Regions from separate parts of the Variovorax pasteuri genome, predicted to be linked through region 2. Evidence: predicted binding sites of a transcription regulator. Region 2 holds the regulator's gene; each other region holds the start of a gene.
The links. Region 2 encodes sigma-54, which starts transcription at its own class of promoters, with help from an activator protein. Its sites were predicted from a motif close to TGGCANGNAANCTGCTTT; they were not measured.

Region 1 (7,707 bases), on a different contig from region 2:
TTCAGGAAAAAGATACTGAACACCTGATGGCCTCAGACGCAACTCGATCGCGGGGAGGACCCACCAAGTTATGAACACAAGATAGACCACGCAAATACAGAATTCAAGGACGATGAAGGATCGCTTCGTTGAGACTGTGTCCCTCTATGGTTCATTCGGTTTCGGGCGTAACTTCGAGAACGGATTCAACGTCATATAAGTGATGTGAAGGCCCGAGATCGACATCAGGTGGGCCACGCCCGTCGCGCGAAAGACGTCCCAGCCCGCGCGGTCGATGGCGCTCTGGTCGCCGGTGACCAGGGCTGCGATCACGCCCGCCTGGCCGCGGTCGGGCACCCGCGCGAACACGGCGTCGCGCACCGACTCCCGTGCGCGCTCGACCGGGCGCAGCCATGTGGTCGACAGCAGGGCTGGGGCGGCGTCGCGCGCACCGGTGCGCACATAGCCGCTGGCATGCAGACCTTGCTCCCACATCCACAGCTCGCCGTCGAAGCCATGGGGGTTGCGGTTGCCGTGCGGCGCCTTGAGCCGCACCGTGAAGCGCCAGCGCTCGCCGGCATGCGGCGCATCGGCGAGGTCTTCGGCATACCAGCCGAGCGCGATGCGGTCCGGCACGAGCGGCGGCGTGCTTTCGGTGAGACCGGCCCAGCGCGCGGATTCGACGTCCAGACGGAATCGCACGCCGGCCTCGTTGCGTTGAGGCATTTCCGCGACGACGCCGGTCACCTGCAGGTCGCGCCCTTCGAGCCCGGGAGGCAACGCGCCCTGCGCATAGGCCACGGCGCGCCACCCCGCGAGGCCCGCGCCGGCCATGGCGCCGCACACGAGCGCGATCGTCACGAGCGATCTCGCCGGCAGGCGCCGCCACGCGAGGCCAGCCACGGCAGCCAGCAGCAATGCGGCATAGAGCCATGCCGGCCACAGCGTCGACTGCTGCAGCTGCAAGGCCGCGCCAAGCAGCGAGCCGCCCAGTGCAGCGAAGGTGCCTGCGCCGCCCGCAACGCCGCCCACGGCACCGCCAGCCGTGCGAAACGACGTCAACTCGAGCCCCCCATCCCCATGATGCAAACCCTCCCCAGGTCACGCTCAATGGCGCGTTAATTGCTTGGCATCTGGGCTAGTATGCGTCTCACCAGAGACATCTTTTCGATGCAATCTGTCAGTACTGCACACAAAAACGCATGTCCATTCACGCCGCTCTCCACCACGTCACTCACTACAAATACGACCGCCTGGTGCAGTTGGGCCCGCAGGTCGTGCGCCTGCGTCCCGCGCCGCATTGCCGCAGCAACGTGATCTCGTACTCGCTGCGGGTCGAACCCGCCGAGCACTTCGTCAACTGGATGCAGGACCCGTTCGCCAACTACCAGGCGAGGCTCGTGTTCCCCGAGAAAACGCGCGAATTCAAGGTCACCGTCGACCTCGTGGTCGAGATGGCGGTCTACAACCCCTTCGATTTCTTCCTCGAGCCGCAGGCCGAGAACTTCCCGTTCAAGTACACGGCCTCGCAGGCCGAAGAGCTCGCGCCCTACCTCGTGGCCGACCCGGTCACACCGCTGCTGGAGGCCTACCTCGACAAGGTCGACCGCAAGGAACAGCGCACCATCGACTTCCTGGTGGGCATCAACCAGCAGGTGCAGCAGGACGTCAACTACCTGATTCGCATGGAGCCCGGCGTGCAGACGCCGGAAGAAACGCTCGCCAGCGGCAGCGGCTCGTGCCGCGACTCGGGCTGGCTGCTGGTGCAGCTGCTGCGCCACATGGGCCTGGCCGCGCGCTTCGTCTCGGGCTACCTGATCCAGCTCACGCCCGACGTGAAGTCGCTCGACGGCCCGAGCGGCACCACGGTCGACTTCACCGACCTGCACGCCTGGTGCGAGGTGTTCCTGCCGGGCGCCGGCTGGATCGGCCTGGACGCCACCTCGGGCCTGATGGCCGGTGAAGGCCACATTCCGCTGGCCTGCACGCCGTCGCCCTCGAGCGCCGCGCCCATCGAGGGCGGGGTCGACGAGTCCGAGGTCGAGTTCGGCCACGAGATGAAGGTCACGCGCATCTACGAATCGCCGCGCGTCACCAAGCCCTACACCGAAGAACAATGGTCCGAAGTGCTGGCCCTGGGCGACGCAGTCGATGCGCGCCTGAAGGCCGGCGACGTGCGCCTCACCATGGGCGGCGAACCCACCTACGTGGCCACCAGCGACCGCGACGCGCCCGAGTGGAACACCGACGCCCTCGGCCCCACGAAGCGCGGCTACGCCACCGAACTCGTGCAGAAGCTGCGCGCCGAATACGGCAGCGGCGGCTTCCTGCATTTCGGCCAGGGCAAGTGGTACCCCGGCGAGCAGTTGCCCCGATGGGCGCTGTCGATCTTCTGGCGCGCCGACGGCCAGACGCTGTGGCACGACTCCGAGCTGTTCGCCGACGAACGCTTTCCCACGCACTACACCAGCGAAGACGCGCGCCGCTTCACCACCGTGCTGTCGCACAAGCTCGGCCTGACCGAGCGCTACATCCAGCCCGGCTACGAAGACACCTACTACTACCTCTGGCGCGAACGCCGCCTGCCGGTGAACGTCGACCCCTTCGAATCGAAGCTCGACGACGAACTCGAACGCGTGCGCCTGCGCCGCGTGTTCACGCAGAAGCTCGACGCGGTGATCGGCTACATGCTGCCTATCGAGCCAGGCAACGCCGATGGCGACGCGCCCGCGCTCGCCGGCCCGGGCTGGAAGACCGGCCCCTGGTTCCTGCGCGACGACCGGCTGTACCTGATTCCGGGCGACTCGCCCATGGGCTACCGCCTGCCGCTGGACTCGCAGCCGTGGGCCAGCAAGGGCGACTACCCCTACCTGATCGAACGCGACCCGACCGCGCCGCGCGGCGTGCTGCCCAGCGCCACCGACTACCGCGCGCGCTATGCCGAGACTTCGACGGCGGCACCCCAAGGAGACCGCGGCGCCGTCCCGTACGCCTTCGGCACGCCGCCGGTGGTGCCCGCCGCACTGCGCATGCAGGGCGCCGGAAGCGCCGCCGCAGCAGCAACAACCGCCGCGACTGCCTCCGCGTCCGCAGGTACAGGGCCCGCAGGCACTGGACCCGCAGCCGCTGCCGAAGACGCCGAAGACACCGGCAATGCCGCCACGCGCCAGCCGCTGCGCGGCGAATCCGCCCACTGGGTCACGCGCACCGCGCTGTGCGTCGAAGTGCGCGACCCGCGCCGCGCCAACGGCCCGTCGGCCGAGAAGAAGGGCAGCGCCTCGGGTGTGCTCTACGTCTTCATGCCGCCTCTGGCGCGCCTGGAGGACTACCTCGACCTGGTCGCGGCCGTGGAAGCCACCGCGCGCGACCTGGGCGTGCGCATCGTGATGGAAGGCTATCCGCCGCCGCGCGACCCGCGCCTGAAGATGCTGGCCGTCACGCCCGACCCGGGCGTGATCGAGGTCAACATCCACCCGGCCCACAACTGGAAGGAACTGGTCGCGCACACCGAGTTCCTCTACAACGCCGCGTTCGAAACCCGCCTGTCGGCCGAGAAGTTCATGACCGACGGGCGCCACACCGGCACCGGCGGCGGCAACCACTTCGTGATGGGCGGCGCCACGCCCGCCGACAGCCCGTTCCTGCGCCGGCCCGAACTGCTGGCCAGCCTGCTGCTGTACTGGCACAACCACCCCTCGCTGAGCTATTTGTTCTCGGGCATGTTCATCGGCCCGACCAGCCAGGCGCCGCGCGTGGACGAGGCGCGCAACGACCAGGTCTACGAGCTCGAAATCGCCCTGCAGGAAATCGCCAAGAACCGCGAGATCTACGGCGCCAACATGCCCGCGTGGCTGGTGGACCGCACGCTGCGCAATATCCTGATCGACGTGTCGGGCAACACGCACCGCAGCGAGTTCTGCATCGACAAGCTCTACTCGCCCGACTCCAGCACCGGCCGCCTGGGCCTGTTGGAACTGCGCGCCTTCGAAATGCCGCCGCATGCGCGCATGAGCATCGCGCAGCAGCTGCTGATCCGCGCGCTGGTCGCCCGTTTCTGGGACGAGCCCTACAAGGCACCCGTCACCCGCTGGGGCACCGAGCTGCACGACCGCTTCCTGCTGCCGACCTTCGTGAAGATGGACTTCGACGACGTCATCAGCGAAATGCGCCAGGCCGGTTTTGCGTTCGATCCCGACTGGTTCGCGCCGCACTTCGAGTTCCGCTTCCCGCTGGTGGGCCAGATGCAGGCCATGGGCGTGGAGCTGTCGCTGCGCAACGCGCTGGAGCCGTGGCACGTGATGGGCGAGGAGGGTTCGGCGGGCGGCACGGTGCGCTATGTCGATTCGTCGCTCGAACGCATCGAGGTGCGCGTGACCGGCCTGAACGAAAGCCGCCACGTCATCACCGTCAACGGCAAGGTGCTGCCGCTGCAGCCCACCGGCGTCACGGGCGAGTTCGTGGCCGGCGTGCGCTACAAGGCCTGGAACCCGCCTTCGGCCTTGCACCCCAGCATTCCGGCCCATGCACCGCTGACCTTCGACCTGGTCGACACCTGGATGAAGCGCTCTCTGGGAGGCTGCCAGTACTTCGTGGCCCATCCGGGCGGACGCAACTACGACACCTTCCCGGTGAACGCCTACGAGGCCGAAAGCCGCCGCCATTCGCGCTTCACGCGCACCGGCCATACGCCCGGACTCATGCGCACCCCGCCGGCAACCATCGAGTTGCCGGGCAGCCGCGAATTCCCGTTCACGCTGGATCTGCGGCGATAAGGGGACATTCCGCACACGGCCGCCACGGACACCCCGTGACGGCGGTGTGACAATCCCCCTCCTGTGGAACCTTTGAACGAATCCCTGTTCGACGCCCAGGCACTGGACTTTCCAGCGGCCCTGGCGTCGGCGCTCGCCCCGGCCGCGCTGCCCGGCCACTTCGACGAACTGCGCGGCAAGGCCACGCCGGCCGTGCCCGCGCGGCCGGCGCCCGGAGCGGCGCCCGCTCCTGCCGCCGCCCCGCTGCTGTACGACGCCGCGGCGGAACGCCCGGTCATGCCGGCCGCGCCGCTGCCCCTGTCGCAATCGCAGTCTCAAACGCAGTCGTCGCAATCCCAGTCGCAGTCCCAGTCTCAGTCACAAGGCCCGTCCGGCGAACAACCGCCGCTCACGCCCGCCTGGAATGCCTTCTTCGAGCAACTGGGCCCGGGCGGCTTCAACGACCTGCCACGGCGCGCCGTCAGCCTCGAGCGCCAGATCCGCGACAACGGCGTCACCTACAACGTCTACGCCGACGCCAACGGCCCGCAGCGGCCCTGGTCGCTCGACCTGTTCCCGCTGATCGTCTCGCCCGAGAGCTGGAGCCAGATCGAGGCCGGCGTGCTCCAGCGCGTGCGTGTGCTCGACCGCGTGATGGCCGACGTCTACGGCCCGCAGCAGCTGCTGGCCGAAGGGCTCATTCCGCCGGCACTGGTGAGCGGCCACCCCGGCTACCTGCGCGCGCTGCACGGCGTGAAGCCGCCCGGCGACACCTGGCTGCATATCACGGCCTTCGACCTGGCGCGCGGTCCCGACGGCAACTGGTGGGTGGTGTCGCAGCGCACGCAGGCGCCGTCGGGCCTGGGCTACCTGCTCGAGAACCGCCTGGCCATCACGCGGCAGTTTCCGCAGGCCTTCGAGGCGCTGCACGTGCAGCGCCTGGCGGCCACCTACAGCGCCATGATGGAAGGGCTGCAGCGCATGTGCCCGGCCGGCGTGCCGCCGCACATCGCGCTGCTCACGCCCGGCCCGTACAACGAAACCTACTTCGAGCACGCCTACCTGGCACGCTACCTGGGCATCACGCTGGTCGAGGGCAACGACCTCACCGTGCGCGACCAGCGGCTGTACCTGAAGACCCTGCAGGGCCTGCGCCCGGTGCACGGCCTCATCAAGCGACTCGACGACCAGTACCTCGATCCGCTGGAGCTGCGCCCCGACTCCACTCTCGGCGTGCCCGGCCTGCTGCAGGCCATTCGCGCCGGCAACGTGCTGGTGGCCAACATGCCCGGCTCGGCCTTCCTCGAATCGCCGGCCCTGCTGGGCTTCCTGCCCGGGCTGGCGCGCCGCCTGATCGGTGAAAAGCTCAAGCTGCCCGCGCTGCCCACCTGGTGGTGCGGCGAGCGCGCCGCGCTCGAGGCCGTGCTGCCGCAGCTCGGCGACTGCGCCATCAAGCCCACCTACCCCGGCTTCGAAGGCCGCGCCAGCTTCGACGCCGTGCTCGGCAGCCAGCTCGGCCGACGCGAGCTCGACGAATGGGCCGGGCGCATCGTGCGCGAGGGCGACGTGCACACCGTGCAGGGCTACCTGCCGCTGTCGCAGATGCCCACCTGGGCCAACGACATGGGCCCGGGCCACATCGCGCCGCGTGCGATGCTGCTGCGCGTGTTCGCGGTGAGCGATGGTGCGCAGTCGTGGCGCGTGCTGCCCGGCGGCCTCGCCCGGCTCGCGGGGCCCGACGCGCAGATCGCCTCCATGCAGCGCGGCGGCAGCAGTGCCGACGTGTGGGTGCAAACGCATGGCGAAGTCGACCGCACCACCCTGCTGCAGCCGCACGCCACGCCGGCCTCGCTCGCGCGGCACCGCGCGCCCGTCACCAGCCGCGCGGCGGAAAACATGTTCTGGCTCGGCCGCTACACCGAGCGCGCCGAGAACGCGGTGCGCCTGGCACGCCTCACGCTCAACCTGCTGGGCGGCGAAGACCAGTCCTCGCGCCCGCTGCTCGAATGGCTGCACCGCATGGCGCTGCGCAACGCGCTGGTGCCGGCCGAGGCGCCGAGCGCGCCCAAGTCGCGCCGCGTGTTCGAACGCGCGCTCGTGGCCGAGCTGGGCGACGTGGCGCATGGCGGCAGCGTTGGCTACAGCCTGCGCTGCATCCGCGAGGCGGCCGCCGCCGTGCGCGAGCGCCTTTCGCAGGACAACTGGAACCAGATCGTTCGCGCCGAGACCGAATTTTTGCGCCGCGCCGCCGAGCAGGCCGGCGAAGGCAGCTTTGCCACCAGCGCCGCGCTGCGCGCGCTCGAATCCGCCAGCACCGCGCTGGCCGCGATGACCGGCGCGCAGACCGACCGCATGACGCGCGACGACGCCTGGCGGCTGCTGTCCATCGGGCGCCACATCGAGCGACTGGGCTTCCTGTCGAACGCGCTGGAGGCCGGTTTCGAGAACGGCGCCGTGCACGAGGTGAGCGGCTTCGAAGCCATGGTGGCGCTGTTCGACAGCACCATCACCTTCCATGCGCGCTACCAGCAGCGCCGCGACGTCGCCACCATGGTCGACCTGCTGGTGCTCGACGCCGAGAACCCGCGCTCGCTCGCCTGGGTCACGCAGACACTGCGCGGGCGCATCGCGCGGCTGGCCGGCAGCGCGCCGGGCAAGCTCACCGCGCTGTCCTACGAACTGCCCGACCCGGCAAGCTGGACGCTGGAGCACCTCTGCGCCGCCGGACCCGACGCGAACCACCCGGCGCTTCTGGAGCTGCTCGCCAACTGCGAGAGTGCCGCCTACCATGTGTCGGACGCCATCGGCACACGCTACTTCACGCTGACTTCGGAATCGCTGCGCTCCGTAGGCGCTTGAACGGGCACTCCCCATGCTTCGCGCACTTCGTGTCGCTTCGCACCGCCCCTCGCCGGGGGCAACGCCTGCGGCCCGGCAAAGCCGGTTCCGCGGCGTTCCACGATAAATTCAAGGAGAC
Region 2 (7,707 bases):
GCGCCTTCCGCACCACCGACGACGCCGAGGCGCAGCGCGCCAAGCTGTCGCTGATGGGCGTGGAGGCCCGGGTCACCGAGCGTGAGCAGGCGGGCCGCACCGTCTACCGTGTGCGCGCCGGCCCGTTCAACAAGAAGGACGACGCCGACCGCCTGAAGGACCGGCTCGACGGCGGCGGCATGGAGTCGGCGCTGGTCCGCGTGCAGCGCTGACCCCGGCCTCCGACACGAATAGCCCTTAAGCTTCGCGCCGCGGCGTTTGCCGCCACCATTCATCGACCCGATCGCGCCTGGGCGCACCGGCTGCGCGGGAACTCCCCGCCGCGCGCCGGCTCAGTCTGCCGTACCAACTGGAGAACCCTTTCAATGAAACGTCGTGACTTTTCGCTGGCCGCCACTTCGCTCGGGCTGCTGTCCCTGGCCGCCAACCCGGCCCACGCCCAGGCGCGCGCGCCCAAGGCAGGCACCGAGTACCTGGTGCTCGACAAGCGCGCACCGGTCGACGCACCGGCCGGCAAGATCGAAGTGGTCGAGTTCTTCTCGTACAACTGCCCGCATTGCAACGACTTCGAACCGGCGCTCGAAGCCTGGGTCAAGACGCTGCCGAAGGAAGTCGCCTTCCGCCGCATTCCCGTGCCGTTCGTGGGCAACGACGTCGAAGCCAAGCAGCGCCTGTACTACGCGCTCGAAGCCATGGGCAAGGTCGACGAGTTCCAGCCGAAGGTATTCAATGCCATCCATGCCCAGCGCCAGAACGTGAACGGCGACGCCAACATCATTGCCTGGGCTTCGGCCAATGGCCTGGACGGCGCCAAGTTCAAGGAAACCTTCACCTCGTTCAGCGTGGCCAGCAAGGCCAAGCGCGCTTCGCAGATGACCGACGCCTACAAGGTGGCGGGCGTGCCGGCGATGGCCGTGGCCGGTCGCTGGTATGTGGATGGCGAGACCGCCGGTAACATGACCAAGGTGCTGCAGGTCGTCAACTACCTGATCGGCGAAGCGAAAAAAGGCTGACCCCCGGGGCTGCGCGCATTTCCTGCCGCTGCCTTCTCCCTTTTTGCAAGGGATACCTGGCCCGCTTCGGCGGGCTTTTTCATCTGTGCGTGCGGGGCTGGCGCAATCAGCCGCATACAATGCCGAGCAAGTTTCGTGCCTCTATGACATTGCATTCTTACCCCACCACTCCCTCCTTCCTCCGTTGCATCGGCCGCCTGGCTGCCGCCGCGCTGTTGCTGGCCGGCTTCGCCTCGGGCGCCCTGGCCGAAACCGCCGACCGCACCAAGCCGATGAACATCGAGTCGGACGCCATGCGTTACGACGACCTGAAGCAGACCAGCGTGTTCACCGGCAACGTGCTGGTCACGAAGGGCACGATCATCATCCGCGGCGCGCGCATGGACGTGCGCCAGGACGCCGAGGGCTACCAGTACGGCGTGGTCACGGCGGCGCCCGGCAAGCGCGCCTACTACAAGCAGAAGCGCAATGCGCCCGACGAGTGGATCGAGGGCGAGTCCGAAGTCATCGAGTACGACAGCCGCGCCGACAACGTCAAGTTCATCCGCAACGCCGTCATGCGCCGCCTGCTGGGCGCCACGCCGAACGACGAGAGCCAGGGCGCGCTGATCGTCTACGACCAGAGCAACGACACCTACACCGTCAACGGTTCCACCGTGCCGGCGAACACCGCCGTCAACGCGTCCACCCCCGGCGGGCGCGTGAAGACCATCCTGACCCCCAAGGCTGCGGCCGCACCGGCCGCCGGTGCCTCGGCCCCGGCCGGCGCGAAGGCGCCGCCGGCACCCACCCCGGCGCCCGGCAAGGGCCTGCGCCAGAGCACCACGCTCGACGACGGAGAAACCCGCAAGTGATCGAAACCGCTGGAACGCACGACGCCAACGGCGCGCCGGGCAGCCGCCTGGTGGCGCGCGGCCTGAAGAAGAGCTATGGCAGCCGCACGGTGGTGAAGGACGTCTCGCTCGACGTGCAGAAGGGCGAAGTGGTCGGGTTGCTCGGGCCCAACGGCGCGGGCAAGACCACGTCGTTCTACATGATCGTGGGGCTGGTGCGTGCCGACGCGGGCCAGATCACCATCGACGGCGAGCCCATCGCCCACATGCCGATCCACCGGCGCGCCCGCATGGGCCTGAGCTACCTGCCGCAGGAAGCCTCGATCTTCCGCAAGCTCACGGTCGAGGAAAACGTGCGCGCCGTGCTGGAGCTGCAGAGCGAGCCCGACGCCAACGGCAAGATGGCGCCGCTGTCCAACCAGCACATCGAGGAGCGCCTGTCCGAACTGTTGTCCGACCTGCGGGTCGACCACCTGCGCGATTCGCCCGCGCTGGCGCTGTCGGGCGGCGAGCGCCGCCGCGTGGAGATTGCACGCGCGCTGGCCACCCAGCCGCGCTTCATCCTGCTGGACGAGCCCTTTGCCGGCATCGACCCGATCGCGGTGATCGAGATCCAGCGGATCATCAGTTTCCTGAAGGAACGCGGTATCGGTGTGCTCATCACCGACCACAATGTGCGTGAGACGCTGGGCATCTGCGACCACGCGTTCATCATCAGCGACGGGCATGTGCTGGCACAAGGCACGCCTTCGGAGATCGTCGACAACGCCGAGGTACGACGCGTCTATCTTGGCGAGCACTTCCGGATGTAAGGGCGGGTGGGCTCTCCATGAAGCAAGGGCTGTCCCTTCGCGTCTCGCAGCACCTGGCATTGACGCCGCAGCTGCAACAGTCGATCCGGCTGCTGCAGCTCTCCACGCTCGAACTGAGCCAGGAGGTCGAGCAGATGCTGGACGAGAACCCGTTCCTCGAACGCACCGCGGAAGAAGCGGCGCGCGAGGAATTCGGGCTCGACACGGCCGATGCGCCGGTCCCGCGCGATGACGGCGGCGGCGATGGAGGCGACGGCATCGAAGGTGAAAGCGACTTCGCCCCGCCTGCGACCAGCACCTCCACTTCTTCCACCGAGACGACGACCAGCACCGCCGACTCCGACGGCCCGGCCACGGAAATCACCGAGCGCGAGCCCGACTGGGAAGGCGACGGCACCGTCGACATGGCCGCGCCCGACGACAGCGAGTGGGGCAGCGACGCCCCCGCGCGCCAGAACAACCTGGGCGACGACGAGCGCGCCGACGCCACCGAGCTCGCGCGCAGCCAGGAGTCGCTGCAGTCGTTCCTGCACCGCCAGGCGCTGAGCCTGCGCCTGAACGAGAACGACAGCGCCGCGCTGCGCTTCCTGATCGAGTCGCTCAACGACGACGGCTACCTCGAAGACTCGCTGCCCGCGCTGGCCTCGGGCCTGGCCGGCGACGACAACGACCAGTTCGACGACCTCGTGCACCACTTCCAGGTGGCGCTCGGCCTGCTGCAAAGCCTGGAGCCCGTGGGCGTGGGCGCGCGCGACCTGGGCGAATGCCTGGGCATCCAGCTGCGCGCGCTGGCCCGCCCGGACGAGACCGAGCAGGAACAGCTGGTCCGCAAGACCGCCATGGCCGTGTGCAAGCAGTCGATGGAACTCTTGGCGCGTCGCGACTTCAAGCGCCTGGCCACGCTCACCCGCACCAGCGAAGAGCTGGTGCGCCTGGCGCTGCAGATCATTGCGCGGCTGGAGCCCAAGCCGGGCCGGCGCTTCGTGGACGTGGAGCGCAACATCGTGGTGCCGGACGTGATCGTCACCAAGACCGGCCGCGGCACCAACATCAAGTTCCGCGTCATGCTGAATCCGGAGGTCATGCCGCGCCTGCGCGTGCACGACATCTACGCGGGCGCTCTCAAGGCGCACAAGGGCGAGGGCAGCCAGGCGCTGTCGCAGCGGCTGCAGGAGGCGCGCTGGTTCATCAAGAACATCCAGCAGCGCTTCGACACCATCCTGCGCGTGAGCAACGCCATCGTCGAGCGCCAGAAGAGCTACTTCGTGCACGGCGAGCTCGCGATGCGCCCGCTGGTGCTGCGCGAGATTGCCGACGAACTGGGCCTGCACGAGTCGACCATCTCGCGCGTGACCACGGCCAAGTACATGTCCACGCCGTTCGGCACGGTCGAGCTCAAGTACTTCTTCGGCTCGGCGCTGGGCACCGAGACCGGCGGCAATGCGTCGAGCACCGCGGTGCGCGCGCTCATCAAGCAGTTCGTCAGCTCGGAAAGCATCAAGAAGCCGCTGTCGGACAGCCAGATTTCCGAGATGCTGAAAGAGCAGGGCATCGAGTGCGCGCGCCGCACCGTGGCCAAGTACCGCGAGGCCCTGCGCATAGCGCCCGCCAACCTGCGCAAGGCGCTGTAGCAAGACGACCATGAGGCCTGGTTGCCCGCATCCGATGTTGCGCCGGGGGCTCGGGTTCCTCGCCTTGCTGGCCGCCGTGCTGCTGTTCGCCGGCTGCGCCACCTTGCCCGACGAGGCGCCGCGCCCCGCCGTCAAGGCCATGGCCGTATCGGCCGACACCGCCCTGGGCAAGATCGCGCTGGCCGCCCAGCCCGACCCTGACCTGAGCGGCTTTCGCCTCATGCCCGGCGGCGACTTCGCCTTCGACACCCGCATCCAGCTGGCGCGCCGCGCCCAGCGCACGCTCGACGTGCAGTACTACCAGATCGAGAACGACGAGACCGGCCGCTACCTGTTGCGCACCCTGCGCGACGCCGCGCTGCGCGGTGTGCGGGTGCGCCTGCTGATGGACGACCTCTACACCTCGGGCGAGGACGAGCTGCTGCTGGCCTTCGCCGCCACGCCCAACGTCGAGCTGCGCCTGTTCAACCCGTTCCCGGCCGGGCGCGGCAGCATCCTGAAGCGCTTCACCGCCTCGCTGTTCGACTTCAGCCGCGTGAACCGCCGCATGCACAACAAGCTGTTCATCGCCGACGGCGCGATGGCGGTGGCGGGCGGGCGCAACATCGGCAACCAGTACTTCCGGCGCACCGCGGGCGAGAACTTTCTCGACCTCGACACCTTCGTCACCGGCGCGCTCATACCGCGGCTGGGCAGCCTGTTCGACCAGTACTGGAACAGCGTCTACGTGCGGCCCATCGGCTCCGTGGTGCGCACCGATGTGCCGCGCGACGAACTGCAGCGCCGCTTCGAGGCCGCCACCGGCCCCGACACCACGCCACCCCCGCCGCTGCCCGCGCCCAACGACCTGCTCGGCTACAGCCCGATGGCGGACGACCTGAACACCGGCAAGCTCAACCTGATCTGGACCCTGGCCGAGGCCTACGCCGATTCGCCCGACCGCGTGATCGGCAAGACGGCTTCCTACGGCGGCGTGCCGCTGCTGGACGTCGACAGCGTGCGCTACAACGTGGTCGAGCAGATGCGCCGTGCGCGCTCCGAGGTGACCATCGTCTCGCCGTACCTGATTCCCGGCGCCACCGGGCTGGAGGTGATGCGCGAGATTCGCAGGCGCAACGTGAAGATCAGCGTGGTCACCAACTCGCTGGCCGCCACCGACGAGCCGCTGGTGCACACCGCCTACCGCCGCTACCGGCCCGACATGCTCAAGCTGGGCGCCGACCTGTACGAGCTGAGTTCCAGCCGCACCCGCCGCAGCGTGCGGCTCGGGCTGTTCGGCACTTCGGTGGGGCGGCTGCACGCCAAGTCGGCGGTGATCGACCGGCGCACGCTGTTCGTCGGCTCGATGAATTTCGACCCGCGCTCCGAGTCGGCCAACACCGAGATCGGGCTGATCATCCACAGCTCCGAAATGGCGCAGCAGATGCTCAAGCTGCTCGACGTGCTCAAGCAGCAGGGCGCCTACCGGCTGCGCTTTGCCGAGGGCAGCAACGAGTCGCGCATCGAGTGGACCAGCGACGACGCCGGCAAGCTCACCGTGCTGACCGAGGAGCCTGACTCGGGCTTCTGGGACCGCACGATGCTCGAGATCCTGGCGCCGCTCACGCCGGAGAGCCTGCTCTAGCGGTGCGGTTGCCGCGCGTCACTTGCCGCTGACGGCCGACCACACGAGCCGCAGGCCCAGCAGCCCCATCACGCCGCCCGCGGCGCGGTCGATCCAGGCCTTGTAGCGCAGGTAGGCCGAGCGCGGCGCCGCCGAAGAAAGGGCCAGCGCGACGATGGTGTACCACCCGGTCTCGATGCAGAAGATGACCACCGGCACGGACAGCGCCAGCACCAGCGGCACGTCGCGCGGCAGGAAGGCCGCGAAAATGCTGGCGTAGACCACCGCCGTCTTCGGGTTGCTGACCTGGGTGGCCAGGCCGACAAGGAAGGTGCGCAAGGGGTGTGCGCCACTACCCTGCGCGCCCGGCGAGGTAACCCCCGGGGGCACCGCCGCCGCCATGGCCAGCGGCTGCCGCGCGCCGCGCCAGATGCGCACGCCCAGGTACACCAGGTAGGCGCCGCCGAAGCCCTTGATGGCGAGGTACAGGGCCGGCACCGCCAGGAACGCCGCCTGCAGGCCGGCCAGCGCGGCAATGGCGAAGACCAGTCCGCCCGCGCCCATGCCCAGCGCGGCCGCCAGCCCGTCGCGCCGGGAGGCCACCGCCGTGCGGGCGACCATCACGAAACTGGGACCGGGGCTCATCGCGCCGACGGCCATGGCGCCGGCAATGCCGAGCAGGGAAAGGGTGGTGTTCATGGGCTGGAAAGGCGTCTCGTGAAGACCGAATGCCCGATCAGCGTGCATTAGTGCACGCTGATCGGGGATTCAAAACTAAACTTTAAGTAGTACTTGGGTAACTTTTGGTTTACATTTTCTGCACCGGAGTTACTGCGATGCAAAAAATGAAAAACCTCATCCTTCTGGCCGTCTGGGCTGTGGTGCTGTCGTTTTTGCTGAGTTTCTTCTACTGGAGCGACGCCCCGCTGGCCGAGCAACTGCTGTTCGGCGCGTTCATGACGGTGGTCACTGGTGCCTGGATGCTGGTGCTGCTGAACCTGCCGCGTGCGTTCGTGGCCTTGCGCAACTGGCTCAAAGCCTCCAAGGACGACGAGCGCAAGCGCCTGGCCGGCGTCCAGCACCCCCGCGCCTAGGGCTGGATGTTGACGGCCTCGACCTGCACCAGCAGCTTCACCTTGTTCTCGAAGCCGAAGTTCAGCCCCCAGGTCATTCCCCAGTCGCTGCGCTCCACGGTCGTCTCGAAGTCGCCGCCGCAGACCTGGCGGTTGATGAGCGGGCTCAGGTAGCAGTTGAAGCGCGCGGCCTTCAGCGTCACCGGCCGGGTCTGGCCCATCAGGGTGAGCTTGCCGGGCACGTCGGCCACCTTGTCGCCGCTGAAGTCGATGCGATCGGCCACGAAGCGCGCGGTCGGAAACTCCGCCACATTGAAGAAATCCTTGCTCTGCACGTGACGGTTGAGCAGGTCGACGCCCGTGTTGATGGAGCTGATGTCCATCGTGATGTCGACCGCGCCGCTGGTGCCCGTGCCGTCGATCTTCACCGTGCCGTCCTTGGTGCTGAAGCGCCCCCGGTTGGTGGTGGTGCCGTAGTGGCCCATCTCGTACATCACGAAGGTGTGGGTCGGGTCGACCACGTAGCTGGCGTTTTTCACCGGTCCGCCCGCGGGCTTGGCGGCCACGGGCAGTGCCGTGTAGTCCTGGGCCATGGCGGGGGTGCCGGCGAGGGCGCAGGCCGAGAGCGCCGAGGCGAGGATGAGCTTCTTCATCATGGCGTGAGGTGTGTGAGGCATGGCGGGTAAGGAGGCGGTGCGGCAGTTCGGGGTCTCAAAGCGGCCCGAGGCCTGCGAGCGTGAAC
Region 3 (7,707 bases), on a different contig from region 2:
GCCAGTCTTCATCGGGAATATCTTCGAAGGCCTTGGCCTCGAAGATGCCCAGGTTGTTGACCAGGATGGCGATGCCGGCGTGGCGGCGCACGAGCTCCTCGGCGGCGTCCGCCCGGCTGAGGTCCCCGGCATGGCCGAGCACCGTGCCTTTCGTTTCCGAGCGGATGCGCTCCACCGCCTCGTCGACCGCCGCCTGCGATCTGCCGTTCACGATCACGCTTGCGCCTTCCTGGGCCAGCGTGTGCGCAATTGCGTAGCCGATGCCGGCGGTGCTTCCGCTCACCAGGGCGAGCTTTCCATCGAGTTGCAGGTCCATCTTGGTTCTCCTTGGTTGATTGACGGTCGTGTTCGTCGAGTTCTGCCGTTCGTGCCGCACGCAGGGTGGCGAGGTTTTTGTCGTGCCCCCGTCGCGCCGGCTTTCCCGCTAGCCCAGGAAGTTGACCAATGCCGGAATGACCTGCTCTGGCGCCTCTTCCATCAACCAGTGTCCGGAGCCTTTGACGATCACGCCCTGCACCTGGGTCGCGACCATCCTTGCCTGTTCGATCAGGAAGGTTCCGCCGGCCTTTTCGCCGGAGAGCACCAGCATCGGCATGGGCAGAGGCGTCTTGCCCAGTTCGGCGAACTCGGCCGCATCCTGCTCGAAAGCCTTGAAATATTCAAATCCCGCACGCATGCCGCCGGGTTGCGCGTAGGCCCTGGCGTAGAACTGCCGGTCGGCTTCGGGCACCGAGTGCCTGGGGTCGGCCGCGAAGTCATTCCAGAAGTGCTCGAAATAGATGCGCTCGCGCCCCTTCACAAGCGCCAGCGGCGTTGCCCCGTGGAAATGGAAATGCCACAGGTCGCGCAGCAGCCAGACGTTCTGCCATGCGCCGATGCCGGGCAGGAAGGCGTCCATGAGCACCACCTTGTCGGTCTCCGAAGGAAACTGCGCGGCATACGCGTAGGCCACCATCAGGCCGATGTCGTGGCCGACGATGCTGACGCTGCGAATGCCGAGCGAGCGCACCAGCTCGTGGATGTCGACGGCCATGTTCTTCTTGCCGTAGCCCGTCTCGGGCTTGGAGGAATCGCCCGCCCCCCGAAGGTCGGGCACGACCACGGTGTGCGTCCTGGCCAGCAGCGGCATCAGCGGGTTCCACATGTGCCCGGTCTCGGCGTAGCCGTGCAGCAGCACGACGGCCGGCCCGCTGCCGCCGATGCGGTAGTGGATGCGGGTGCCGTTCACCTCCGCGCTGCCCGAGCGGAAGCCCGGCACCGCGTCGGCGGCGGGTGCCGCGTGTGCGGCGCGGCCCAGGGTCAGGGCGGCGCCGACGGCGACCGCGCCGGCAAGCAGCGTACGGCGGGTGGGCGCCGGGGCGGCGGGGGTCGAATCGGTGGGGGTCATGCGGAACTTCCTTTCTGTCGGTTGTGGAGTGATGTGAATTTATGATTCAGCTTCACTTCCAGAAAGAGCCCAAAAGTGGTTTACTCATTCAGCTTTCATGAATGATTGGACTTAGCGCTCATGGACCGATTGCGTGCTTACGAGGTGTTCGTCACCGTGGTGGCGCGAGGCAGCTTCACCAAGGCGGCCGACGCGCTGGACACCTCCCCGGCCAACGTGACGCGCTACGTCAACGAACTGGAAGCCCACCTGCGCACGCGGCTCATCAACCGCACATCGCGCCGCCTGTCGCTCACCGAAGGCGGCGAAGCGCTCTTCGACCGGGCGAAGTCGATCCTCGAAGAAGTGGCGGAGACCGAGGCCCTGGCGACCACCGCGTCGCTGCAGCCGCGAGGGCGCCTGCGCATCAACGCGCCGCTGAGTTTCGGCAGCCTGGTGCTGGCGCCCCTGTGGCCGAAGTTCATGGCGAAGCACCCCGACGTCGAGCTCGACATTGCGCTCATCGACCGCGTGGTCGACATCGTCGAAGAGGGCTACGACCTGGCCATTCGCATCTCGCGCACCACCTCGGGCAACCACATCGCACGCCGCCTGGGCCGCTCGCCCAACATGGTCTGCGCCTCGCCCGAATACCTGGCGGCCCATGGCATGCCCGAGGTCCCGGCGGACCTCGCGCGGCATCCGTGCCTCGGCTACACCTACGGCGCAACCTCCGACGAGTGGCAGTTCGCGGGCCCTGGCGGAACACTGGAATCGGTGCGCGTGCGCTGGGCCTTGCGCGCCAACAATGGCGAGACCGCCCGCGCCGCGGCGCTCGCCGGTGCGGGCGTCATCTGGCAACCGAGCTTCGTGATCGGCAAGGATGTGCGGGCCGGTCGATTGGTCGAGGTCATGCCCGGCTATCACATGCCGCCCGTCGACATCCTGGCGATCTATGCAAGCCGTCGGCACCTCAGCGCGAAGGTGCGGGTGATGGTCGACTTTCTGGTCGATGCGTTTCAAGACTCGCCACTGGTGGAAGGCGAGGTGGCAGCGGTGGACAGATGAGTCTCTGTGTCGCCAAGGTAACCGCGCGCGCATGTCTCGTCGCACGCGCGACGGTGAATGCCGGCGGTGCTTCCTAGAGTGGGCTGCATTGCCGTCAACCCCAGGACACACCGCCATGCTCGACACCATCCAGGCCATCAACAAGACCGCCGCCTTCAACCGCTGGGCCGGCTTCGAAGCCGTCAGCGCCGCCAACGGCGAAGCCGAGTTGCGCATGAACTTCCGCGAGGAAGACATGGGCCAGTACGCCGGCTTCCTGCACGCGGGGCTGATCGGCGCGTTGCTCGACACCGTGAGCGGCTTCGCGGCCGCCACCGTGGCGGGGCGCGTGCTGGCGTCTCACTTCTCGGTGAACTGCATCTCGCCCGCCGTGGGCCGTGCGTTCGTGGCGCGCGGGCGGGTGGTGAAAGCGGGGCGCAAGCAGGTGTTTGCGACCGCCGAGCTCTATGCGCAGGGCGAGGGCGATGCGCTCAAGCTCGTGGCGACGGGGAACGCCATCCTGGTTCCGGTGAAAGATCCGAAAGTGGTTGCGGCGAAACCGGCTGCCTAGGCTTGTTCGCGCGCTTCAGCCCGAACAGCGGCCGCAGGAAGCCGACGCGGCGGATCAGCCCGTCGGTCAGCAGCCAGCAACCCGCAAGCGTCGACGCCACCAGCAGGGCGGGCTCGACGACCGGGCCGAGTGCGAGCGGTGCCAGCACGGTGATGCCGACGACGATCAGCGTCTGGTGCAGCACGTACCACGGGTACACCGACTCGTTGGCCCAACGCAGCCACGGCCACGGCCGGTTCAGGTGGCGATGGGCGTGGCCCAGGATGGTGGCGACCATCAGCCACAGGTAGAGCACGCGCAGCAGGTCGGCCACCGGGCCCGTCACCGGACCCTTCGCGCCGGCGCGCATTGCGATGAACACGGCGATCACCGCCACGGCCAGCGCCAGCGACACGCGGCGCACCCTCTCCAGTTCCTTCCATACCCCCGTGTCCACGCCCATCCAGTAGCCGTAGAGAAACAGCGTGAAGTAGATGCTGTGCAAATGAAAGTCGCGCACGAAGTTGTGGGTGCCCGGAAAGCGCGCGGCCAGCAGCATCGTGAAGACAAGCAACGGCACCACCGGCAGCAACAGCAGCCTCCAGCCGCGCAGCCCGTTGAACGCGCGGCGCAGCCATTGCCCGGCGGCGCAACGCCACAGCGGCAGCGTCAGCGCGACCAGCGCCGTGTACGCGAACAGGTAAGGCAGGTACCAGAGGTGGTTCCATGTGATGCCGAATTCCGCGCCGTCGAAGGCCTGCCTGGGCCAGGGCGCGGTCATCGGCAGGTAGCGCAGCAGGAAGGCGCCGAAGCCCGGCGCCACCAGCCCGTTGGCCACGCCCTGGGCATAGGCCTGGTACGGCACGATCACTGCCATGCCGAAGGCCAGCGGCAGCATCAGCCGCACGCCCCGGCTGCGCAGCAGCGCCCAGGTGCCCTGGCCCCGGCTCAGGAAGCCGAGCGAGACGCCCGAGACCAGGAACACCAGGTCCATGCGCCAGAGGTTGAGCGCCACCATCGGCCATTGCAGCCATTCGGCGGCATGCGGGCTCTTCAGGTGCCAGTGCCAGCCGGCCACGTAGTACATGCCCACGTGATACAGGATGACGAACAGGAAGGCCATGGCGCGCAGGGCGTCGATGTCGTGACGGCGGGCGTCCGGGGCGGTGGTGGTGCTCATCGCAGGCTCCTCGAAGCAAAGAAGCCGCGATGCTCCGGCCCATGGACGCCGCGCGGCGCGCCTGTGGGACGGACCGCCCCCGCTTTGTGACGAGCGGTGGCCCGGAGGGACGAAATCCGGCCGCCCCCGGGCCCCTTTTCGCGAGAATTCCAGCCCATGGGCGATCCACGCAAGAACCTGTACGAACGCTACGAGCCGATCCGCCGTCCCGTGGAGGTGGCGTTCTGGATCGTGCTCATGGGGTTGCAGGCCGTGTTCGGCACGATGGTGGCCATCGTCGACATGCGCACCCGCGCCGTGCCGGCCGCCAACTGGGAGGTCATCGCCTGGGAGGTGTCCAGCCACCTGATGCTGTTGCTGCTGGTGCCTGCGCTGGTCTTCATCGAGCGCCGGCTGTCGCCGCTGGTGCGCGGCCATCTGGCGCGCTTTCTGGTGTTGCATGCGGCGGCCAGCGTGGCGTTCAGCCTGGCCCACGTGGCGGGCATGTTCGGGCTGCGGGCGCTGGTCTACGCCCTGGCCGGCGCGCACTACGACTTTGCCGGCTGGACCGCGCAGTGGGGCTACGAGTACCTGAAGGACGTGCGCGCGTACGCCAGCATCGTCTTCGGCATCTGGGCGTACCGGCTGTTCCTGCTGCGGCTGCAGGGGGAGGCGCGGGTGCTCGATGCGCCGGAGGAGGGCGCGTCCAGTGTGCCGGCGCCGCATCACGTGCAGTCGGAACCGGAGGGCGTCGAGCCCGCCGTGCCGGAAGCGCCCGCGCCATCGCCGCCGCCCGCCCGGCCCGAGCGCTTCCTGGTGCGCAAGCTGCGCCGCGAATTCCTCATTGCCGCCACCGACATCGACTGGCTGCAGGCCGAAGGCAACTACGTCGGCCTGCATGTGAACGGCCACGACTACCTGCTGCGCGCCACGCTCACCGACTTCCTGGCCCAGCTCGACCCCGCCACCTTCGTGCGCGTGCACCGCAGCCATGCGGTCAACCTGGGCCGCATCAAGGAAATCGAGCCGCTGGACGGCGGCGACGCCCGGCTGCACATGCACGACGGCACCACCGTGCCCTGCAGCCGCCGCTACCGCGAAGCGCTGCGCGCTGGCGCGAGCTGATCCGGTGCGCGAAGGGCCCGGAAGGCCCTTGTTTGGTTCATTTCGCACCATCAAAGAGCCATCAGGCACCATTTTTGCTTGGTTTGGCCGCCGCTCCGCGTGATTCGGGTGCGGCGCACCAATTCAAACCAAAAACTGCAAGAAGCTTCCATGGACGCACTCAAACAGGGCGCTGACGCGCTGTTCATTCTTCTCGGCGCCATCATGGTGTTGGCCATGCACGCCGGTTTTGCCTTTCTCGAACTGGGCACCGTGCGCAAGAAGAACCAGGTCAATGCGCTGGTGAAGATCCTGGTCGACTTCTCGGTGTCGACCATCGTGTACTTCCTGGTGGGCTATGGCGTGGCCTACGGCACGCATTTCTTCGTGAGTGCCACCGAACTGGCGGCAAGAAGCGGCTACGAGCTGGTGAAGTTCTTCTTCCTGCTCACCTTCGCGGCGGCCATCCCGGCCATCATCTCGGGCGGCATTGCCGAGCGCGCCAAGTTCTGGCCGCAGCTCATCGCCACGGCCGTGATCGTCGGCTTCGTCTATCCGTTGTACGAGGGCATCGCCTGGAACCGGCACTTCGGCATCCAGGGCTGGATCGCCTCGCTCACGGGGCACGAGTTCCATGACTTCGCCGGTTCCGTGGTCGTGCACGCCGTGGGCGGCTGGCTCGCGCTGCCGGCCGTGCTGCTGCTGGGCGCGCGCCGCAACCGCTACCGCGGCGACGGCTCGCTCAGCGCGCATCCGCCGTCGAACATTCCGTTCCTGGCGCTGGGCGCGTGGGTGCTGTGCGTGGGCTGGTTCGGCTTCAACGTGATGAGCGCGCAGAGCATCGACAAGATCTCGGGGCTGGTGGCCGTCAACTCGCTGATGGCGATGGTCGGCGGCACGCTGGTGGCCCTGGCCATGGGCAAGAACGACCCGGGCTTCGTCTACAACGGCCCGCTCGCGGGTCTGGTGGCCGTGTGCGCGGGCTCCGACCTGATGCACCCGCTGGGCGCGCTGGTGGTGGGCGGCGTGGCCGGCGCCATCTTCGTCAGCATGTTCACGCTGGTGCAGAACAAATGGAAGATCGACGACGTGCTCGGCGTGTGGCCGCTGCACGGCCTGTGCGGCACCTGGGGCGGCATTGCGGCGGGCATCTTCGGCACGCAGGCGCTGGGCGGCATCGGCGGGGTGAACCTGTGGGCACAGCTCATCGGCACGGTGATGGGGGTGGCGTGGGCGGGACTGGCGGGCTGGGCGGTGTACGGCGCGCTGAAGAAGGCGGTGGGGCTGCGGCTCACGCAGGAAGAGGAATTCGACGGGGCGGACCTGTCGATCCACCACATTTCGGCGACGCCGGAGCGCGAGGTGAACTGGTAATGGGCCCTGGCGGCGTGCGAGGCGCGAAACGGCTATCTGTAGCAAACTTGCCTGCTGCTTCGTCCACTCCCCACAGCCTCATGACCCAATCTCCCCCCGCCCTCGAAGTCCTCCCCCGCGACCTCTCCGCCTACCGCAAGGGCAACGTCGGCATCGACTACGTGCACCGCTTCGAGTCCGGCAAGCCCGGCCCGCACGTGCTGATCAACGCGCTCACGCACGGCAACGAGATCTGCGGCATGACGGCCGCCACGCACCTGCTCGACAACAACGTGCGCCCCAAGATCGGCACGCTCACCGTGGCCTTCGCCAACATCGACGCCTACGAGTCGTTCAAGGAAGAGTCGCCCTACGACAGCCGCCAGATCGTGCACAACCTCAACCGCATCTGGTCGCCCGAGTGGCTCGACGGCACGGAAGACAGCCCCGAGCTGCGCCGCGCGCGCATCCTGCGCCCGGTGGTGGACGCGGCCGACCACATCCTGGACATCCACTCGACCAGCCAGCCGGTGGTGCCGTTCTGGGTGTACCCGGCCTTCGAGCGCAACGCCAAGGTTGCGCTGGCCATCGGCCGCCCGTCGGTGCACCTCGTGATGCCCGACGGCCTGGGATCGGGCACCCCGCTGATCCAGTACGGCAGCCACGGCGGCCCGGACGGCGAGGGCGTGGCCATGGTGGTCGAGTGCGGCCAGCACTTCCTGCGCTCGGCGTCTGAACTGGCGACCGCCGTCACCTACGACTTTCTTGCGTACTTCGGCCTCGTCGACCAGAACCCGGCCAACCCGGCGCCCGAGCCGCAACGGCGCTTCGAGCTGCTGCAGACCTACGTCATCAAGTCGGAAGACTTTGCCTTCGTGCGCCCGCTGATCGGCTTCGAGACCTTCGCCAAGGGCGAGCTGATCGCGACCAACGGCGCGGAAGAAATTCGCGCGCTGTGCGACGACTGCACCATCTTCATGCCGGCGCAGCGCACGATCGTCGGGCGCGAGGCGGTGTACCTCACCAAGCCGCTGTAATGCCGGCCGCTCGATGAACCCGATGCCCGCCATGAGCCGCTGGCGCGTGGCGGGGCTTGCGTTCGTCTTCCTGTGGTTCGCCATCGGCGGC
Region 4 (7,707 bases), on a different contig from region 2:
ACACATCCTCTACGACGGGCTCGCCTTTGCGACGCCGGTGGCGGTCGAGCCGCGGCTGCGCGAACGCACGCTGACCGTCAACGGCGTGTCGAAGGCCTACGCCATGACCGGCTGGCGCGTGGGCTACGGCGCGGGGCCGCGCGCGCTCATCGCGGCCATGGCCGTGGTGCAGAGCCAGACGACCTCGTGCCCGTCGTCCATCAGCCAGGCCGCGGCCATCGAGGCGCTGACCGGGCCGCAGGGCATCGTGGCCGAGCGCTGCGCCGACTTCCAGGCGCGCCGCGACTTCGTGGTCGCCGCGCTGAACCGCGCGCCCGGCCTGCACTGCCGCGTGCCCGAAGGCGCGTTCTATACCTTCGCGAGTTGCGCGGGCGTGCTCGGCAAGCGCACACCCGGCGGCACCTTGCTGCAGAGCGACAGCGACTTCTGCGGCTACCTGCTGCAGGACTTCGAGGTGGCGGTGGTGCCAGGCAGCGTGTTCGGGCTGGCGCCGTATTTCCGGATTTCGTATGCGACGGCGATGTCGCAGCTGGAAGAGGCGTGCAAGCGCATCGTGGCCGCGTGCGAAGCCCTCGAATGACTTTGACTTTCTCCCTCCCCCGCTGGGGGAGGGCAGGGGTGGGGGCTCGCGGCATGTCAGTTGCTGTCGGCTCATCCAGCGCCGCTTGCCCCCATCCCAGCCTTCCCCCAAAGGGGGAAGGAGCAATACCCTGCGTCTTCGTTTCGTCGAGCCCGCATTTCTCCCTCCCCCGCTGGGGGAGGGTAGGGGTGGGGGCTTGCGGCATGTCAGTTGCTGTCGGCCTGACCAACGCCGCTTGCCCCCATCCCAGCCTTCCCCCAGAGGGGGAAGGAGCAACACCCCATACCTTCAGCCCTTTGGAACAAGCATGACCTCACCCCGCACCGGCGGCCAGATCCTGGTCGACCAGCTCATCACCCATGGCGTGCAGCAACTCTTCTGCGTGCCCGGCGAAAGCTTTCTTGCCGTGCTCGACGCGCTGCATGACGCATCGATCGACGTGACCGTGTGCCGCCAGGAAGGCGGCGCGGCCATGATGGCCGAGGCGCAGGGCAAGCTCACGGGCAAGCCCGGCATCTGCTTCGTCACGCGCGGCCCGGGCGCCACCAACGCGGCGGCCGGCGTGCACATCGCGCACCAGGACTCGACGCCGCTGCTGCTCTTCGTGGGCCAGGTCGCGCGCGAGGCACTGGGCCGTGAGGCCTTCCAGGAACTCGACTACAGCGCCGTGTTCGGCACCATGGCCAAGTGGGTCGTGCAGATCGACGATCCGGCGCGCGTGCCCGAACTGGTGTCGCGCGCCTTCCATGTCGCCACCTCGGGCCGGCCCGGCCCGGTGGTGATCGCGCTGCCGGAAGACATGCTGACCGAGGCCGCGACGGTGGCCGACGCGCAGCCTTACGCGGTGACCGAAACCCATCCCGGTGCGTCGCAGGTCGCCGAGCTGCAGCAGCGCCTGGCGCAGGCGCAGCGCCCGGTCGTCATCCTGGGCGGCAGCCGCTGGTCCGAAAAGGCCGCGCTGCAGTTCGCGGATTTCGCGACGGCGTTCTCGCTGCCCGTGTACTGCTCGTTCCGCCGCCAGATGCTGATGTCCGCCGAGCACCCTTGCTATGCGGGCGACCTGGGCCTGGGCGCCAACCCGCGCATGCTGGAGCGCATCCGCCATGCCGACCTGGTGCTGCTGGTCGGTGGCCGCCTGTCGGAAGTGCCGTCGCAGGGCTACGAGCTGCTGGCGATTCCGCAGCCGAAGCAGGCATTGGTGCACGTGCACGCCGATGCGGACGAACTCGGCAAGCTCTACCGCCCGGCGCAGGGCATCCACGCCACGCCGCAGGCTTTTGCCGAAGCGGTGACCGCGCTGCGCCCCGCATCCACACCCGCGTGGCAGGCCGAGACCAAGATCGCGCGCGAAGACTTCCTGCGCTGGAGCGACCCGGCGCCCATCCGCATTCCGGGTCCGCTGCAGATGGGCGAGGTCATGCAGCACCTGCGCGAGGTGCTGCCGGCCGACACCATCTTCTGCAACGGTGCGGGCAACTTCGCCACCTGGGTGCACCGCTTCTGGCCGTTCCGCGCGTTCGCCAGCCAGCTGGCGCCCACCAGCGGCTCGATGGGCTACGGCCTGCCGGCCGGTGTCGGCGCCAAGCGCCTGTGGCCGCAGCGCGAGGTGGTGGTGTTTGCCGGCGATGGCGATTTCATGATGCACGGCCAGGAGTTCGCCACCGCCGTGCAGTACGGCCTGCCGATCCTCGTGGTGCTGCTGGACAACGCCATGTACGGCACCATCCGCATGCACCAGGAAAAGCACTATCCCGGCCGCATCAGCGCCACGCAGTTGAAGAACCCCGACTTCCGCGGCTATGCCGAGGTGTTCGGCGGCCACGGCGAGCGCGTGACGAACACCGAAGAGTTCGGCCCCGCACTGGCCCGCGCGCGAGCCAGCGGCAAGCCGGCGATCCTGCATTGCCTGCTGGACCCGGAGGCCATCACGCCGGGGAGCACGCTGCAGTCGATTCGCAAGGCGGCGTTGGCTGCGGGCTGAGTTCGGGAATCGGCATCGGGGGGCGCGGTTCGTTCAGCGCAACCCGCCCACGTACCGCGGCGGCGGCGTCGGCGGCTGCCCGTCGGGTTGCCGCGCCGCCAGGCGGGCAGCGCGTGCCAGCGGCTCCATCGCCTGCTCCAGCCGCGTGGCCAGCTGGTCGAGCTCCTCGTCCTTGGTTTCGGCGGCGTGCACGCGCGTCATGCGCACGATCTCGGCGGCGTACTCCGCGTTGGTTGCCATCCACTCGGTGTCGGTCACGCGCCCGTGCTTTCGCCGCAGCGCCACATGAAGGCGGGCGGCGAGGGCGATGCGTTCGCTTTCGGACATGGATGGCATGGTTCCTCCGACGGTGGATCAACTCCCCAGGTGTTCCTTGTGCTGTGCAAGATCGAGGCCCAGCAGCTCGCTGTCGGCGTCGACGCGCAAGCCCACCAGCACATGCACCAGCCAAAGCACCACCGCCGTCCCCGTCGCGCTGTAGATGGCCACGCTCCCCACCGCGATGGCCTGCGTCAGCACGTTGCCCGTGACGCCCGAAATGCGCGCATCGGCGAACACGCCCGTGAGCAGCGCACCCACGATGCCACCGATGCCGTGCACGCCGAACACGTCCAGCGAGTCGTCCGCCCCCAGCAGGTGCTTCAGCCCGGTGGCGCCCCAGTAGCACGCCAGCCCCGCGATGGCGCCGATGGCCAGCGCCGCCAGCGGCGTGACGAAACCGGCCGCCGGCGTGATCGCCACCAGCCCGGCCACCAGGCCCGAGCACAGGCCCAGCAGCGAGGGGCTGCGCCGCACGATCCACTCGCCGATCATCCAGCTCATGGCGCCGGCCGCCGCCGCGATGTGCGTCACCAGCATCGCCAGGCCCGCGCGCCCGTCGGCTGCCACGGCTGAACCTGCATTGAAGCCGAACCAGCCGACCCACAGCAGGCCGGCGCCCATCATGGTCATCGCCAGGCTGTAGGGCTCGAAGGCCTCGCGTCCGTAGCCTTTGCGCGGGCCCAGCGCATAGGCGCAGACCAGCCCCGCGATGCCCGCGTTGACGTGAACCACCGAGCCGCCGGCGAAGTCGAGCGCGCCCATCTGCGCGAGCCAGCCGCCCGGCTCCCACACCCAGTGCGCCACCGGCGCGTACACCAGCACGCTCCACAGCAGCGCGAACCACAGGATGGCCGAGAAGCGCATGCGTTCGACGAAGGCGCCCAGCACCAGGGCGGTGGTGATGATCGCGAAGGTCAGCTGGAACATCGCGTAGACCGACTCGGGCACGTTGGGCGCGACATGGCTCACCGCCACCTGGCCCGCTTCCTTCAGGTACTCGAAGCCCGAGAAGCCCCACCGCCCGAGCCCGCCCAGCCAGGGCCAGCCGGGCGTGAAGGCCAGCGAGTAGCCCAGCGCGAACCAGGTCAGCGAGACCACCGCGGCAATCGCCACCACGGCCGCCATGGTGGCCAGCACGTTCTTGCGGCGCACCATGCCTGCGTAGAAGAGCGCGATGCCGGGCAGCGTCATCAGCAGCACCAGTGCGGTCGAAGTCATCATCCAGGCGGTGTCTGCCGCGTTGATGGAGGCGTGCGTTGCCAAGGCCATGGCCGTTGTCTTCTTCGAGTTGTGGACTGTTGCCTTACGTGCACAAGTCGTGCCACCTTGTTAACTCCTCGACACACTTTGGTTCGCAAATCGTGTTTCAGACGTAAGTCAAAGCGGGTAATTCCTAATGCACTGACGCGGTGCACGCTCTAAAGTCTGCCCACTCGCGAACGGGCCCTGCTCGTACTGCCGAGGGTCCGAGGAGACAACTTCCCGATCAACAAGAAAAATCTTCAAAGGCTCCGTACGAGATGCCTGTTTCGAACTTGAAAGACGCCGCTGGTCGGCGTCTTTTTTTTGCCTGTTCGAAGGGCGCGGCCCGGCCTTTTTTCTCAAGCTGAATGCACCCCATACGCTTGTCATACCTGCGTGTGACGCTACTTTTTTAATAGCATTCCGGGTGAGACAATCGCCGCCATGGAAATGCTGGTGGTCACGGGTGCCTCGCTGCTTGCGGGTTTTGTCGATTCGATCGTGGGCGGAGGCGGGCTGGTCCTGGTGCCGGCGCTGTTCGCCGTGTTTCCGAGCGCACCACCGGCGACCCTGCTGGGCACCAACAAAAGCGCGTCCATTTGGGGCACGGCCGCCGCGGCGGCCCAGTTCAGCCAGCGGGTGCAGATGCGCTGGGGGGCCCTCTGGCCGGCCGCATTGCTCGGCTTCGCCGGCGCGATGCTGGGCGCCTGGGGTGTCACGATGTTTCCCGGCGACTTCCTGCGCCGGGCGCTGCCTGTCATCCTGCTGGGCGTGCTTCTGTACACGCTGGCGCGCAAGGACATGGGCCGGCTGCACGCGCCGCGTTTCACCGGCCGCGCCGAAACGCTGGCGGCCTGCACCATCGGCCTGTCGATCGGGTTCTACGACGGGTTCTTCGGGCCGGGCGCGGGCAGCTTCCTGGTGTTCCTGTTCGTGCGCTGGATGGGCTACGACTTCCTCAACGCCTCGGCCTCCGCCAAGATCATCAACACCCTGACCAACGGCGCCGCGCTGATCCTGCTGGCGGCCAAGGGCCACGTGTGGTGGCACTACGGGCTGGTGATGGCGGTGGCCAACGTCGCCGGCAGCCTGCTGGGCACGCGCGTGGCGCTCAAGCACGGTGCGGGGTTCGTGCGGGGGGTGTTCATCGTGGTGGTGAGCGCGCTGATCCTGAAGACGGCGTACGACGCGTTCCTGAAATGAAAAAGCCCCAGGCGCCAAGCCAGGGGCTTCTTCCAGAAACACCGAGGAACCGGCTTTGCCGGGCCTCAGGTGTTGCCCCGGTGGCGGGCCTATTCTTCGACGAAGGCTTCCTCGCGCTTCGCCTTGATCGCCGGCAGCAGCACGATGCCCAGCAGCATCACCGCGGCCACCAGCAGCCCCGCCGACAGCGGCCGCGTGACGAACACGCTCCATGCACCACGCGACAGCAGCAGGGCGCGCCGCAGGTTCTCTTCCATCATCGGCCCGAGGATGAAGCCCAGCAGCAGCGGTGCGGGTTCCGTCCTGAGCTTGATGAACAGGTAGCCGATGAAGCCGAAGGCCGCCACCATCCACACATCGAAGGTGTTGTTGTTGGTCGAGTACACGCCGATGGCGCAGAACAGCACGATCGCCGGGAACAGGAACTTGTAGGGCACCGTCAGCAGCTTGATCCACATGCCGATCAGCGGCAGGTTCAGGATGATCAGCATCGCGTTGCCGATCCACATCGAGGCGATCAGGCCCCAGAACAGCTCGGGGTTGCTGGTCATCACCTGCGGGCCGGGCTGGATGTTGTGGATCGTCATGGCGCCCACCATCAGCGCCATCACCGCGTTGGGCGGAATGCCCAGCGTGAGCAGCGGAATGAAGGAAGTCTGCGCGCCGGCGTTGTTGGCCGACTCGGGCGACGCCACGCCGCGGATGTTGCCCTTGCCGAACGGGACTTCGCCAGGGCGCATCTTGATCTTCTTCTCCAGGGCATACGAGGCGAACGAGGCCAGCAGCGCGCCGCCGCCGGGCAGGATGCCCAGGGCCGAACCCAGCGCCGTGCCGCGCAGCACCGCGGGCGTCATGCGCTTGAAGTCTTCCTTGGTGGGCCACAGGCCCTTCACCTTGTGCGTGAACACCTCGCGCTCGTCGTCGGGCTGCGAGAGGTTGCCGATGATTTCGCCGTAGCCGAACACGCCCATGGCGATCACCACGAAGCCGATGCCGTCGGTCAGTTCAGGAATGTCGAAGCTGTAGCGCGCCACGCCCGAGTTGACGTCGGTGCCCACGATGCCCAGCAGCAGGCCCAGCACGATCATGGCCACCGCCTTGATCAGCGAACCCGACGCCAGCACCACCGCGCCGATCAGGCCCAGCGTCATCAGCGAGAAGTACTCGGCCGGGCCGAACTTGAAGGCCAGCTCGGTCAGCGGCGGTGCGAAGGCCGCCAGGATCAGCGTGCCCACGCAGCCCGCGAAGAACGAGCCCAGGCCGGCCGCGGCCAGCGCGGGGCCCGCGCGGCCCTGCCTTGCCATCTGGTAGCCGTCGATGCAGGTGACCACCGAGGACGACTCCCCGGGCAGGTTCACCAGAATGGCCGTCGTGGAGCCGCCGTACTGCGCGCCGTAATAGATGCCGGCCAGCATGATGAGCGCCGACACGGGCGGCAGCGCATAGGTAGCAGGCAGCAGCATCGCGATGGTCGCGACCGGCCCGATGCCGGGCAGCACGCCGATCAGCGTGCCCAGAATGCAGCCCAGCAGGCAATACAGCAGGTTGGTGAAGGTGAAGGCAACGCCGAAACCGATGGAAAGGTTGTGGATCAGGTCCATGGTGCGTGCTCCTCAGCCCGAAATGAAAGTGGGCCAGACCTGGATCTGGAGCTTGAGCGCCCAGATGAAGGCCACGTAGCTGCCGGCGGCCAGGATGGTCGACAGGATCAGCACGTCGCGCAGCTTGAAGTGCTCGCCCGCCATGCTCGAGATGATCGTGAGGGCGTAGATCGCGATGATCATCCCCATGGCCGGCAGCCCGATGCTGGGCAGCCCGCCCAGCAGCACGCCGAAGGCGAGGTTGGCGCCGAGCACGAAGGCCAGGGGCTTCCAGGCCCACTTGCCGATCGGGTCGCCGTCGGTGGTTTCGACCACCAGCGCCTGGAACATGATGATGGCGCCCAGAAAGGCCAGCAGGATGCCCAGCATCAGCGGGAAGTACCCCGGCCCCATGCGGGCGCCGTCGCCGATGGTGTAGGTCGTGGCGCCTATCGCGAAGGCCCCTCCCACGCTGGTGAACATGACTCCTGAAAAGAAGTCCGCCTGACTCTTGATGCGCATGTCTCGCCCCTCTTGTTTTGAAGGAGTGAGCGTCGTTCTGCGCGGCTGACCGTTGGCTGACCGCGAGGGTACGGACAAATGCTTACCGGGTTTCTATGAGGGCGACCTGACCGCGGGCACGGAAGGGCGCGGTAGAAACGAAAAAAGCTCCCGAAGGAGCTTTTTTCATTCAGAGAGCCGGAGCTCTCGGACGTGCAGGGAGGGCTTAGTAGCCGCCGCGGCCACCGCCGCCGCCGCCGTAACCGCCGCCACCACCGCTGCGGCCACCGCCGCCGCCG

Region 1: a site for sigma-54 is predicted at 1,091-1,108, ahead of ACSFBM_RS19215 (transglutaminase family protein). Genes of this name have one in related genera too.
Region 3: a site for sigma-54 is predicted at 5,311-5,328, ahead of ACSFBM_RS11020 (ammonium transporter). Genes of this name have one in related genera too.
Region 4: a site for sigma-54 is predicted at 4,189-4,206, ahead of ACSFBM_RS27220 (ammonium transporter). Genes of this name have one in related genera too.

What each region holds. Positions count from the first base shown of each region.
Region 1 covers NZ_JBPJZS010000005.1:36,216-43,922, forward strand. The annotation lists partial or broken gene ACSFBM_RS19210 (ComEC/Rec2 family competence protein) at 199-1,011, opposite strand; gene ACSFBM_RS19215 (transglutaminase family protein) at 1,182-4,751, shown strand; gene ACSFBM_RS19220 (circularly permuted type 2 ATP-grasp protein) at 4,815-7,589, shown strand.
Region 2 covers NZ_JBPJZS010000014.1:50,825-58,531, reverse strand. The annotation lists gene ACSFBM_RS31740 (SPOR domain-containing protein) at 1-212, shown strand, start outside; gene ACSFBM_RS31735 (thiol:disulfide interchange protein DsbA/DsbL) at 366-1,013, shown strand; gene lptA (lipopolysaccharide transport periplasmic protein LptA) at 1,157-1,867, shown strand; gene lptB (LPS export ABC transporter ATP-binding protein) at 1,864-2,658, shown strand; gene rpoN (RNA polymerase factor sigma-54) at 2,676-4,289, shown strand; gene ACSFBM_RS31715 (phospholipase D family protein) at 4,300-5,913, shown strand; gene ACSFBM_RS31710 (LysE family translocator) at 5,932-6,591, opposite strand; gene ACSFBM_RS31705 (hypothetical protein) at 6,729-6,986, shown strand; gene ACSFBM_RS31700 (YceI family protein) at 6,983-7,618, opposite strand; gene ACSFBM_RS31695 (YceI family protein) at 7,677-7,707, opposite strand, start outside.
Region 3 covers NZ_JBPJZS010000002.1:835,105-842,811, reverse strand. The annotation lists gene ACSFBM_RS11050 (SDR family NAD(P)-dependent oxidoreductase) at 1-316, opposite strand, end outside; gene ACSFBM_RS11045 (alpha/beta fold hydrolase) at 425-1,387, opposite strand; gene ACSFBM_RS11040 (LysR family transcriptional regulator) at 1,508-2,434, shown strand; gene ACSFBM_RS11035 (PaaI family thioesterase) at 2,550-2,984, shown strand; gene ACSFBM_RS11030 (acyltransferase family protein) at 2,905-4,143, opposite strand; gene ACSFBM_RS11025 (LytTR family DNA-binding domain-containing protein) at 4,300-5,247, shown strand; gene ACSFBM_RS11020 (ammonium transporter) at 5,398-6,600, shown strand; gene ACSFBM_RS11015 (M14 family metallopeptidase) at 6,681-7,616, shown strand; gene ACSFBM_RS11010 (DoxX family protein) at 7,630-7,707, shown strand, end outside.
Region 4 covers NZ_JBPJZS010000009.1:116,848-124,554, reverse strand. The annotation lists gene ACSFBM_RS27235 (pyridoxal phosphate-dependent aminotransferase) at 1-580, shown strand, start outside; gene ACSFBM_RS27230 (thiamine pyrophosphate-binding protein) at 888-2,561, shown strand; gene ACSFBM_RS27225 (hypothetical protein) at 2,595-2,897, opposite strand; gene ACSFBM_RS27220 (ammonium transporter) at 2,916-4,151, opposite strand; gene ACSFBM_RS27215 (TSUP family transporter) at 4,569-5,327, shown strand; gene ACSFBM_RS27210 (tripartite tricarboxylate transporter permease) at 5,417-6,928, opposite strand; gene ACSFBM_RS27205 (tripartite tricarboxylate transporter TctB family protein) at 6,941-7,429, opposite strand; gene ACSFBM_RS27200 (RNA recognition motif domain-containing protein) at 7,635-7,707, opposite strand, start outside.